One region of the Weizmannia sp. WK01 genome, then DNA from elsewhere that is predicted to be linked to it. Evidence: riboswitches for the same ligand, from Rfam matches in the RefSeq annotation. Region 1 holds a riboswitch; each other region holds the start of a gene.
What was found. Region 1 has a riboswitch for S-adenosylmethionine ahead of OF158_RS14480 (sulfite exporter TauE/SafE family protein). Riboswitches for the same ligand answer to the same signal wherever they lie in the genome.
Positions count from the first base shown of each region.

Region 1 (2,201 bases):
TCGTCTACGTAAAGGAAGCGCGGTAAAAAGACGTTGTTTCTTAACATAGAGCGCCTCTACATTAAGGAAGCGAGCAAAAAAGGCACTGTTCCTTCAAATAGAAGCGTCTATGTTCATTCTTTGCCAAAATTTGTTTAGGTAAAAACAATCCGGGCAATGGATCCCTTGCCCGAAAACATTCCTTATTCTGTGACGCTTACGCTGGCGCTGGCAACTGCCCGTTTGTGTCTTCTGATTGTATAGAAAATGAGGATGGCCCATATTGCCGCAATGGCTGTATAGGTAACGCCGTACCAGCCGCTACCGGCGCCCGCCATTTTTAATAAAGTTTGCACGTTGCTGAACACAATCATGCCGCTGACTATGACAGCCAGCAAATGAGCCGGCAGGATTTTAACCAGATAGGCTGCAATCGGTGCGGCGATCAGGCCGCCAAGCATGAGGGCGATCGTCCAAATCCAGTTAATCTGCATAGCGCCGAGGGATAAAAGGAAACCGATGCTTGATGCTAGGGATACGGCAAATTCACTGGTATCCACCGAGCCGATCACTTTCCGCGGTTCGATGTCATTTCTGGAAAGCAAAGCCGGTGTGGCGATAGGACCCCAGCCGCCGCCCCCCGTTGCATCAAAAAATCCTGCGACAAAGCCGAGCGGGATAAAAAATACGTTTGAACCGGTCTTCTTTTTGACTTTCAACGCCCCGCGCGCATTGATCAGAAACCGGATAAGAATATAGAGGCCAAGGGCGATCAGAAAAATAGAAATGTACGGTTTTAATGTGCTCGCAGGAAGATGGCTAAGAACGGTTGCCCCGAGAAAGGCACCGACAGCTCCTGGTACAACCAGTTTCCAAATGATCCCTTTATCGACATTCCCAAATTTCATATGTGAAACCCCGGAAGCCGCCGTTGTAAAAACTTCCGCCAAATGCACAGAAGCGGATGCGACAGCCGGCGCAATCCCGAAAGCCAGCAAAAGTGAGGTTGAAGTCACCCCGTAACCCATTCCGAGAGATCCATCCACCAATTGTGCGGCAAGGCCGACAAGTGCTAAGACAATTAATTTTTGCATGTTCATGTTCCCCGCTTTCTTCATCCATAAATTTGATTCATCCTGATGTAGAGGAATTATACGCATCAGGGCCTATCCTGGTTCAAACGGCCGGCCTTGCAGAAATAAAAAATCTTTCCGCCATTTTTACGGAAAGACAGCGAGTAAAGGATAAGCGCTTATCTTTCAAAATGGTACCCATTTTGCTGGAATTGGCACCTTGCTGCTCGCTGCAGGTTGCCGGACTTCATAGGGCCAGATCCCTCCGTCGCTCTTGATAAGTAATTTGTTGTTGTTTAAAATTTTATCAGAAAATAAATGGAAGTCAATATAATTATTGCAAGTTTTTTTATCGGATTTATACGAATGAGGGGATAAAGAAAAAACTCCCCATCAGATCACGCTCTGTCGGGAGTTTTTTTCTTTACGCTGGATGGGTTTTAAAAAGCAGGTCATCAGGACCAGGCGGGGCATCATGGCCGCTTTCATTCGCTTCACAAAACGAAAAAGAGTCCAAACGGGTTAGCGTGCCGCCCATTCTGGCAGTTTGATACGCGCTGCACACCCGTGCCTGCCCCCCCTCCGAGTGAACCGGTTTTATCAACACCGCTCGTTGGTGCCCGCTTATCGCGCAGTTGGATTTCTGCCTTCTCCCCGCCCAAGTGAACCGGTTTTATCAACACAGCCTGCTGGAGCCTATTCCTTTCCTTTGATTCTCAGTGACAGGACGACCAGCACGATTAAAATAGCGAGGCAGACGCTTGTTCCAATCGGATTGCCGCCGCCCAGCAAAAAGGACAGGAAAATGCCCGAGAGTGCAAGCAGCGCAATCCAGACCATGAAAGGATACCCTTTTACACGGAAGGAAGGCAATTTTGCATACGACTTCCGGAGCCGCAGTTCGGCTGCACAGATGGCGATCCAGACAAGGACGACGGTAAATCCCGGGATGGTCATCAAATAGCTGATGACCTCATCCGGCGTAAGATAGGCCAGAATCACGCCGGCTAAAATAAACAGCGAGGTCAGCAAAATACTGGTGAGCGGGACGCCTTTCCGGGAAATTTTTAAAAAGGCGCGCGGCGCTTCTCCGGACTGCGCCATGTTAAACAGTGTGCGCGAAGTGGCATAAATACCGGAATTGGCGGC
Region 1 is NZ_CP109616.1:3,024,924-3,027,124, reverse strand. Features, by position in the region: gene OF158_RS14480 (sulfite exporter TauE/SafE family protein) at 183-1,079, opposite strand; SAM riboswitch class I at 1,229-1,336, opposite strand; gene OF158_RS14475 (amino acid permease) at 1,749-2,201, opposite strand, start outside.

Region 2 (2,201 bases), 540 kb from region 1:
GAAACGGGCTTCGCCACCCCGATCGCATACGCAAGCTGTACCTCGCATTTTTCCGCAAGGCCTGCCGCAACAATATTTTTCGCAACATAGCGGGCGGCATAAGCAGCGGAACGGTCCACTTTCGTCGGGTCTTTCCCGGAAAATGCGCCGCCGCCGTGACGTGCATAGCCGCCGTACGTGTCGACAATGATTTTGCGGCCGGTCAGCCCCGCATCCCCTTGAGGGCCGCCGATAACAAAGCGGCCGGTCGGATTAATCAAATACTTTGTATCCGCATCGAGCAAGTGTGCCGGCACAACCGGTTCAATGACGTATTTTTTCATATCTTCCTGGATTTGTCCGGCGCTTGTGTCAGGATCATGCTGCGTTGAAATGACAATCGTATCAATGCGGGCAGGCTGGTTGTTCTCGTCATATTCAACTGTCACCTGTGTCTTCGCATCCGGGCGCAAATACGGGATCACTTCTTGTTTGCGGAGTTCAGCAAGACGGCGGGCAAGCTTGTGGGCAAGCGAAATGGGAAGCGGCATCAGCTCTTCTGTCTCATTGCAGGCAAACCCGAACATCAGGCCCTGGTCGCCGGCTCCGATTGCCTCAATCTCTTCGTCGCTCATCCCGCCTTCGCGGGCTTCCAAAGCCTGGTTAACGCCGCGCGCAATATCTTCGGACTGTTCGTCAATCGATGTCAGCACAGCGCATGTTTCCGCATCAAACCCGTATTTCGCGCGCGTATAGCCGATCTCTTTAATGGTCTTGCGCACCACTTTCGGAATATCCACATATGTATTGGTGGAAATTTCCCCCGTGACGAGCACAAGCCCTGTCGTGACGGAAGTTTCACAGGCAACGCGGGCATTCGGGTCTTTTTCTAAAATGGCATCCAAAATGGCATCGGAAATCTGGTCGCAAATTTTGTCCGGATGGCCTTCCGTCACCGATTCCGATGTGAACAAATGCCGTCCTTTTAACATCCGCTTTTCCTCCTTATATGGTTACATATTGGAAACGGTACTCATACCCTAAACTCGATTCATTTCATGTACAAAGCCAAAAATAAAAACCTTCCCCATTCATCATGAGTGGAAAGGTTTTGACTTCAATCAATCGCGCCTTTCACTCTTATCGTTCAAGGAAACATTCCTTGCTGCAGGTTAGCACCTTTGCCTGGAAGTCAAGCGGCAGCTGCGTTGCGAGCGCATTGCCTGTTCCAGAGGCGGGTTGCTGGGTTTCATCGGGCCCGTCCCTCCACCAGCTCGGGATAAGAGTATCCGTTCAAAGTAAAATCATACGCAATTTAGCAGGCGCTGTCAATGATTTTTTCGCCCTTCTCCCCTTTGTCCTCTGCATTTTTCCCGGAAAAAAGTATGTAATAAACGGATGAATATGTTATACTGATATCGTTTAAAGTGAAATAAGTTATTCAAAGGGGCGGTTTATGAAAATGGATCTGATTGGCGCTTCTGACGATTTAAAGTTTTTGTTGTCGGGGGAAAACGTACGCATGCAGCTTTCCGTGCCACAATTAATGGAAAAAATTATCGAACGGAAAGAAGCTGTACTGACAACGGAAGGGGCCATTTCTGCTGCAACAGGAAAATATACAGGAAGGTCACCGAAAGATAAATTTATTGTCGTCGACTCCGAATCAAAAGACCGTGTCGACTGGGGCAAAATCAACCAGCCGGTTTCTCCCGGCGTGTTCAACAGGCTTTATGAAAAAATGGTCCGGCATTTAAAAGGGAAAGACGAAATTTTTGTGTTTAAAGGTTTTGCGGGTGCCGATCCAAAAAGCCGCCTTCCGATCCAGACCGTGAATGAGTTCGCCTGGCATAATTTATTCGCGCATCAATTGTTTATCCGGCCGGATGCGGAGGAGCTCTATCAACACGATGCGCAATTTACGATTCTTTCCGCGCCGCTGTTTAAGGCAGACCCGGCGCTTGACGGCACGCATTCCGAAGCGTTCATCATGATTTCACTTGAACGCCGGATAATTTTGATCGGCGGGACGGAATATGCAGGCGAAATGAAAAAAAGCATTTTTTCCATCATGAATTACTTGCTGCCGCAAAAAGGCATCCTTCCCATGCACTGCTCCGCCAATACTGGGAAAAACGGCGATACGGCCCTGTTTTTCGGCTTGTCCGGGACCGGGAAAACGACGCTTTCCGCCGATCCGGAGCGCGCACTTATAGGGGACG
Region 2 is NZ_CP109616.1:2,482,325-2,484,525, forward strand. Features, by position in the region: gene metK (methionine adenosyltransferase) at 1-971, opposite strand, end outside; SAM riboswitch class I at 1,117-1,265, opposite strand; gene pckA (phosphoenolpyruvate carboxykinase (ATP)) at 1,436-2,201, shown strand, end outside.
Region 2: linked by a shared signal. The riboswitch ahead of metK (methionine adenosyltransferase) and the one ahead of OF158_RS14480 (sulfite exporter TauE/SafE family protein) in region 1 are both predicted to bind S-adenosylmethionine.

Region 3 (2,201 bases), 570 kb from region 1:
CTTGCACGCGATGTGGTCATCAGCGGCAAATATGCATCCATCGGGCTGTATGAAGCGGTGGATGCACAAGACGAAGAGAAAGCCCTGCGCTTGATGGAACAATTACATTGTGCTTCCCTTTTTAGCCGTGCTTATGAACATTGTTCGCAAGGAGAGCGGCAGAAGCTTTTAATTGCGCGCGCGTTAATGGCGGAACCGCGCATCTTAATTTTGGACGAGCCTTGCAACGGGCTGGATTTGTTTGCCCGGGAAATTTTGCTAGAAAGTGTGGAAGAGCTGGCGAAAGATAAGAACGGACCGACGCTTGTATATGTCACGCACCATCCGGAAGAAATTTCTCCCGCTTTCCAAAAAACATTGCTGATCAGAAACGGGGAAGTTTTCCGGCAGGGCCGGACTTCCGAGATGATTGAAAAACAAGTGCTTTCCCGCTTTTTTGAGCATGAAATTCACGTGGAGTGGCGCGGAAACCGGGCATTGTTTCAAGTTGTCTGACGATTGAAAAACAAAAAAATATAAAATAATGAATTGACAAATCCCGAGCCGTCCACTAATATTTAAATATAACAAATGAATAACTTATCCAGAGAGACTGAGGGACAGGCCCGATGACGTCCAGCAACCTTCAAATCTTTTTTTGAAAGGTGCTAATTCCTGCAGAATGGTTCATTCTGAGAGATAAGTCACTTGACCGGCAAACCTCTTTCGAATGAAAGAAGTTTTTTTTTTGCCAAAAGGAACAGAAGGAGTTTTCAACATGCTGGTATTAGAAGATATTCATAAGGTATACGGAAAAGGGAAGGACAAAAAGGTTGAAGCGTTAAAAGGCATCAACCTGCGTGTTGAAAAAGGGGAAATCTTCGGGGTGGTTGGTTACAGTGGTGCCGGGAAAAGCACACTGATTCGGTGCGTCAATCTGCTCGAGCGGCCGACTTCCGGGAAAGTGCTCGTTAACGGGGTCGACCTTGTGCGCCTGCCGCCTGCCAAGCTACGTCAAGAGCGAAAAAAAATCGGCATGATTTTCCAGCAGTTCAATCTGCTTCAGTCAAAGACGATTTTTCAAAATGTGGCCATGCCGCTTGTGCTGGAACATCGCCCGAAGGAAGAAATAAAGGCAAAAGTGGCAGAATTATTGTCTTTTGTCGGGCTGGAAGAGAGAATGCATCACTACCCTGACCAGTTGTCAGGCGGCCAGAAACAAAGGGTCGGTATTGCAAGAGCCCTTGCGACAGATCCGGACATCTTGCTTTGTGACGAGGCAACGTCTGCCCTTGACCCGAATACGACCGAAGCCGTGTTGGACCTTTTGCGGAAAGTCCGGGACGAGCTGGGCATTACGATCCTGATGATTACCCACGAAATGAATGTCATTCGTGATATTTGTGATAAAGTGGCGGTGCTGGACGGCGGAAAAATTGTGGAGCAGGGCCCTGTAATCGACCTTTTCACAGAACCGAAAACGCAAATTGCGAGAAGCTTTGTGAAAACTGTGCTGAATGATTCGATTCCGCCATCGGTGCAAAAACTGATCGATGAAAGCAGCAAAGACAACCCGCACGGCATTTACCGGATTCTGTTTAAGGGAGCTTCCACCAATATGCCGCTGTTATCCAATACAGCAAAACAATTTTCAATCGACCTGAATGTGCTTCATGGCATGATCACCGAACTTCAGGGAATCCCTTTTGGCAACCTGCTTGTCGAATTGAAAGGCGACCCGGAAGAAATGAAGCGGGCCATTCAGTACATCAACGATCACGAAGCGATCATTCGGGAGGTGGAGAAAAATGGCATTTGATTGGTCATGGTTTTGGCCGCAATTTTTCACGGCAATGGGCCAGACGCTGTATATGGTGGCTGTATCATTACTCATTTCCATCATCATCGGCATCCCGGTTGGCGTCATTCTCGTTATTACCCGGGAAAACGGCATATGGGAAAACAAATGGATTTTTAATATTTTAAATGTGATTATCAATATTTTTCGGTCGATCCCGTTTATTATTCTCGTTGTCGCGATCATTCCGTTTACGCGCTGGGTTGTCGGGACAGCGATCGGAACAACCGCAGCGATTGTGCCGCTTGTGTTGTACACTGCTTTTTACATCGGGAGGCTCATTGAAAGTTCACTGCTTGAAGTCGACAAAGGGACAATCGAACTTGCGCAGTCAATGGGGGCGACGAACTGGCAGATTATTTGG
Region 3 is NZ_CP109616.1:3,592,744-3,594,944, reverse strand. Features, by position in the region: gene OF158_RS17085 (ABC transporter ATP-binding protein) at 1-495, shown strand, start outside; SAM riboswitch class I at 577-685, shown strand; gene OF158_RS17080 (methionine ABC transporter ATP-binding protein) at 758-1,798, shown strand; gene OF158_RS17075 (methionine ABC transporter permease) at 1,788-2,201, shown strand, end outside.
Region 3: linked by a shared signal. The riboswitch ahead of OF158_RS17080 (methionine ABC transporter ATP-binding protein) and the one ahead of OF158_RS14480 (sulfite exporter TauE/SafE family protein) in region 1 are both predicted to bind S-adenosylmethionine.

Region 4 (2,201 bases), 1.1 Mb from region 1:
CCGGCTGGACTGTCCTGCGTGAAAGTTGGCGCAGCAGTATGCCGTTTGTCCAGGGGTCATGATGCTTGTCCAAATGAATCATTTTTCCACCTCGCTTTGCCTTCATTCAGTCTGTGTCAATTGATATATGTAGTTTACCCCCGCAGGTTGGAAAACGCACTGAAAAAGAAGACTTTTCCAAACCATAGTTGTTAATATAAAAAATAAATTGAATTTTATGTTAGAATCAATGAAAAGGAAGGTGAAATTTAATGAGCCTGCCAAAATGTTTGAATTGTAACCATCAATTTAAGTGGATTTATATTTTTAAGAGACTATGGAAGTTTGACCAAACCATGGAATGTCCAAATTGTACAGCCAAGTTATATCCAAGTATGAAGTTTCGAAATAAAGTTGGTTATCTTTCTCTACTTTGCCTTTTCGTATCATTTGGACTGATGATATTGGGCATTCCAAAAGTTGCATTCATAACACTAATCGTCATTATTTGGGTTTGTTTGATTCTTACGATGCCTTATGTTTATTCGTTTGATAATAAGGAAAGACCTCTATGGTAAAAGGTAGCTGTTGCTCCTTTTTAAAAAGATGCTGCAGAAATCCGGGTGAGATGAAGCACAGATTTGAGCCTGGTACGACTGAGGACATCCGCAAGTTTAAAGATGAATGACCAATCTGGTACAGAAGCAAAATTTTGAAGAAAAGCCCAAGGAAGCTAGCCAAAAAATGAAGGGTCAGTTGGAAACCTTTTCCATCAAATGAGGATCAAAAACCGACATATAAACATTTTTCTTGAAAATGGGCCTGATTTTCTTTATCAGAATTTTTCGTTGACGAATAGCATAAGAAGGTATACAATAAACTTCAAGCTTATATATTGTTATTTTCTTATCAAGAGAGGTGGAGGGAAGGGCCCTGTGAAGCCTCGGCAGCAGGTCCGGAAATGGGCACTGTGCCAATTCCTGCAGGTGGTGGCCTGAAAGATAAGAAGATTTCCCGGGAATGGATATCTTCTTACTTCAGGGTAAGAAGATTTTTGTCGTTTAATCCTTAGTAATCGAATGCGAAAGAAGGGAATAGAGTGGAGCAAACGCGGCTCACATATGAACAGTTTACGTCGGATCCGTTCGCAGCGTTCGTGCCGGAAGATGAAACGAAGGGCGCATTGGAAATTTTGCAGTGGGCATATGGCACGTACGGCAAATCAGTGGTATATGCGTGCAGTTTCGGCGCAGAAGGAATGGTGCTGATTGATCTCATTTCGAAAGTCAGAGAAGATGCGGATATCGTATTTTTGGATACCGACCTGCACTTTCCGCAGACTTACGAATTGATTGAAAAAGTGAAAAAGAAATATCCGGCTTTAAATATACAAATGAAAAAACCGTCGCTTACGCTTGATGAACAGGCGGCGCAATACGGATCTGCCCTTTGGAAAAGGGATCCGGACCAATGCTGCTATATCCGGAAAATCAAGCCGCTTGAAGAAACGCTGCAGGGAGCGGCGGCCTGGATATCCGGCTTACGGCGGGAGCAATCGCCGACAAGGGCAAAAACGAATTTTGTCAATAAAGATGAAAGGTTCCATTCGATTAAAATTTGCCCGCTGATTCATTGGACATGGGATGATGTTTGGAACTATATCCGGTCTAACAATCTTCCATATAACGAATTGCACGACCAGGGATATCCGAGCATCGGCTGCTTCCCGTGCACACGTGCTGTCGGAAACAGCGACTCAAGAGCAGGAAGATGGGCGGGCTTTAATAAAACCGAATGCGGGCTGCATACGGTTCAGAAAAAATAAGGCTGCTATATAAAATGACATAGGTAATAAGAGTAAGCATCAGTCTGCATGACAAGATTTCGTTCATTTTACAAAATTCCTAGATTTGGTAAGAATGCGGCAAAAATTTATATACAAATCGGTTTTATGAAAAAACCAGGGAAAAAATTGCACTTGGAAGCTGATTCAGCGTATAGAGAAGATAAAATCGCATTTTCGAAGATGGATTCTTTTATATTTTGAGATGGAGCTTGCTGATAAATTGGGTACAAACGCAGAATTGGACCCGTTCAGCAAGCTCTAGCGGCAAAAGCAGCCAGCTTTTTCAGGTGCCCGCTTGTAGCCAATCCAGACTAGGATTGTTCAAGTGCTCGCATCAACCAAAACAACGAGTCCGATTAAGTTTAAAGCAGGTGAA
Region 4 is NZ_CP109616.1:393,408-395,608, forward strand. Features, by position in the region: gene OF158_RS01995 (glycosyl hydrolase family 28-related protein) at 1-82, opposite strand, end outside; gene OF158_RS02000 (TIGR04104 family putative zinc finger protein) at 252-557, shown strand; SAM riboswitch class I at 883-987, shown strand; gene OF158_RS02005 (phosphoadenylyl-sulfate reductase) at 1,079-1,804, shown strand.
Region 4: linked by a shared signal. The riboswitch ahead of OF158_RS02005 (phosphoadenylyl-sulfate reductase) and the one ahead of OF158_RS14480 (sulfite exporter TauE/SafE family protein) in region 1 are both predicted to bind S-adenosylmethionine.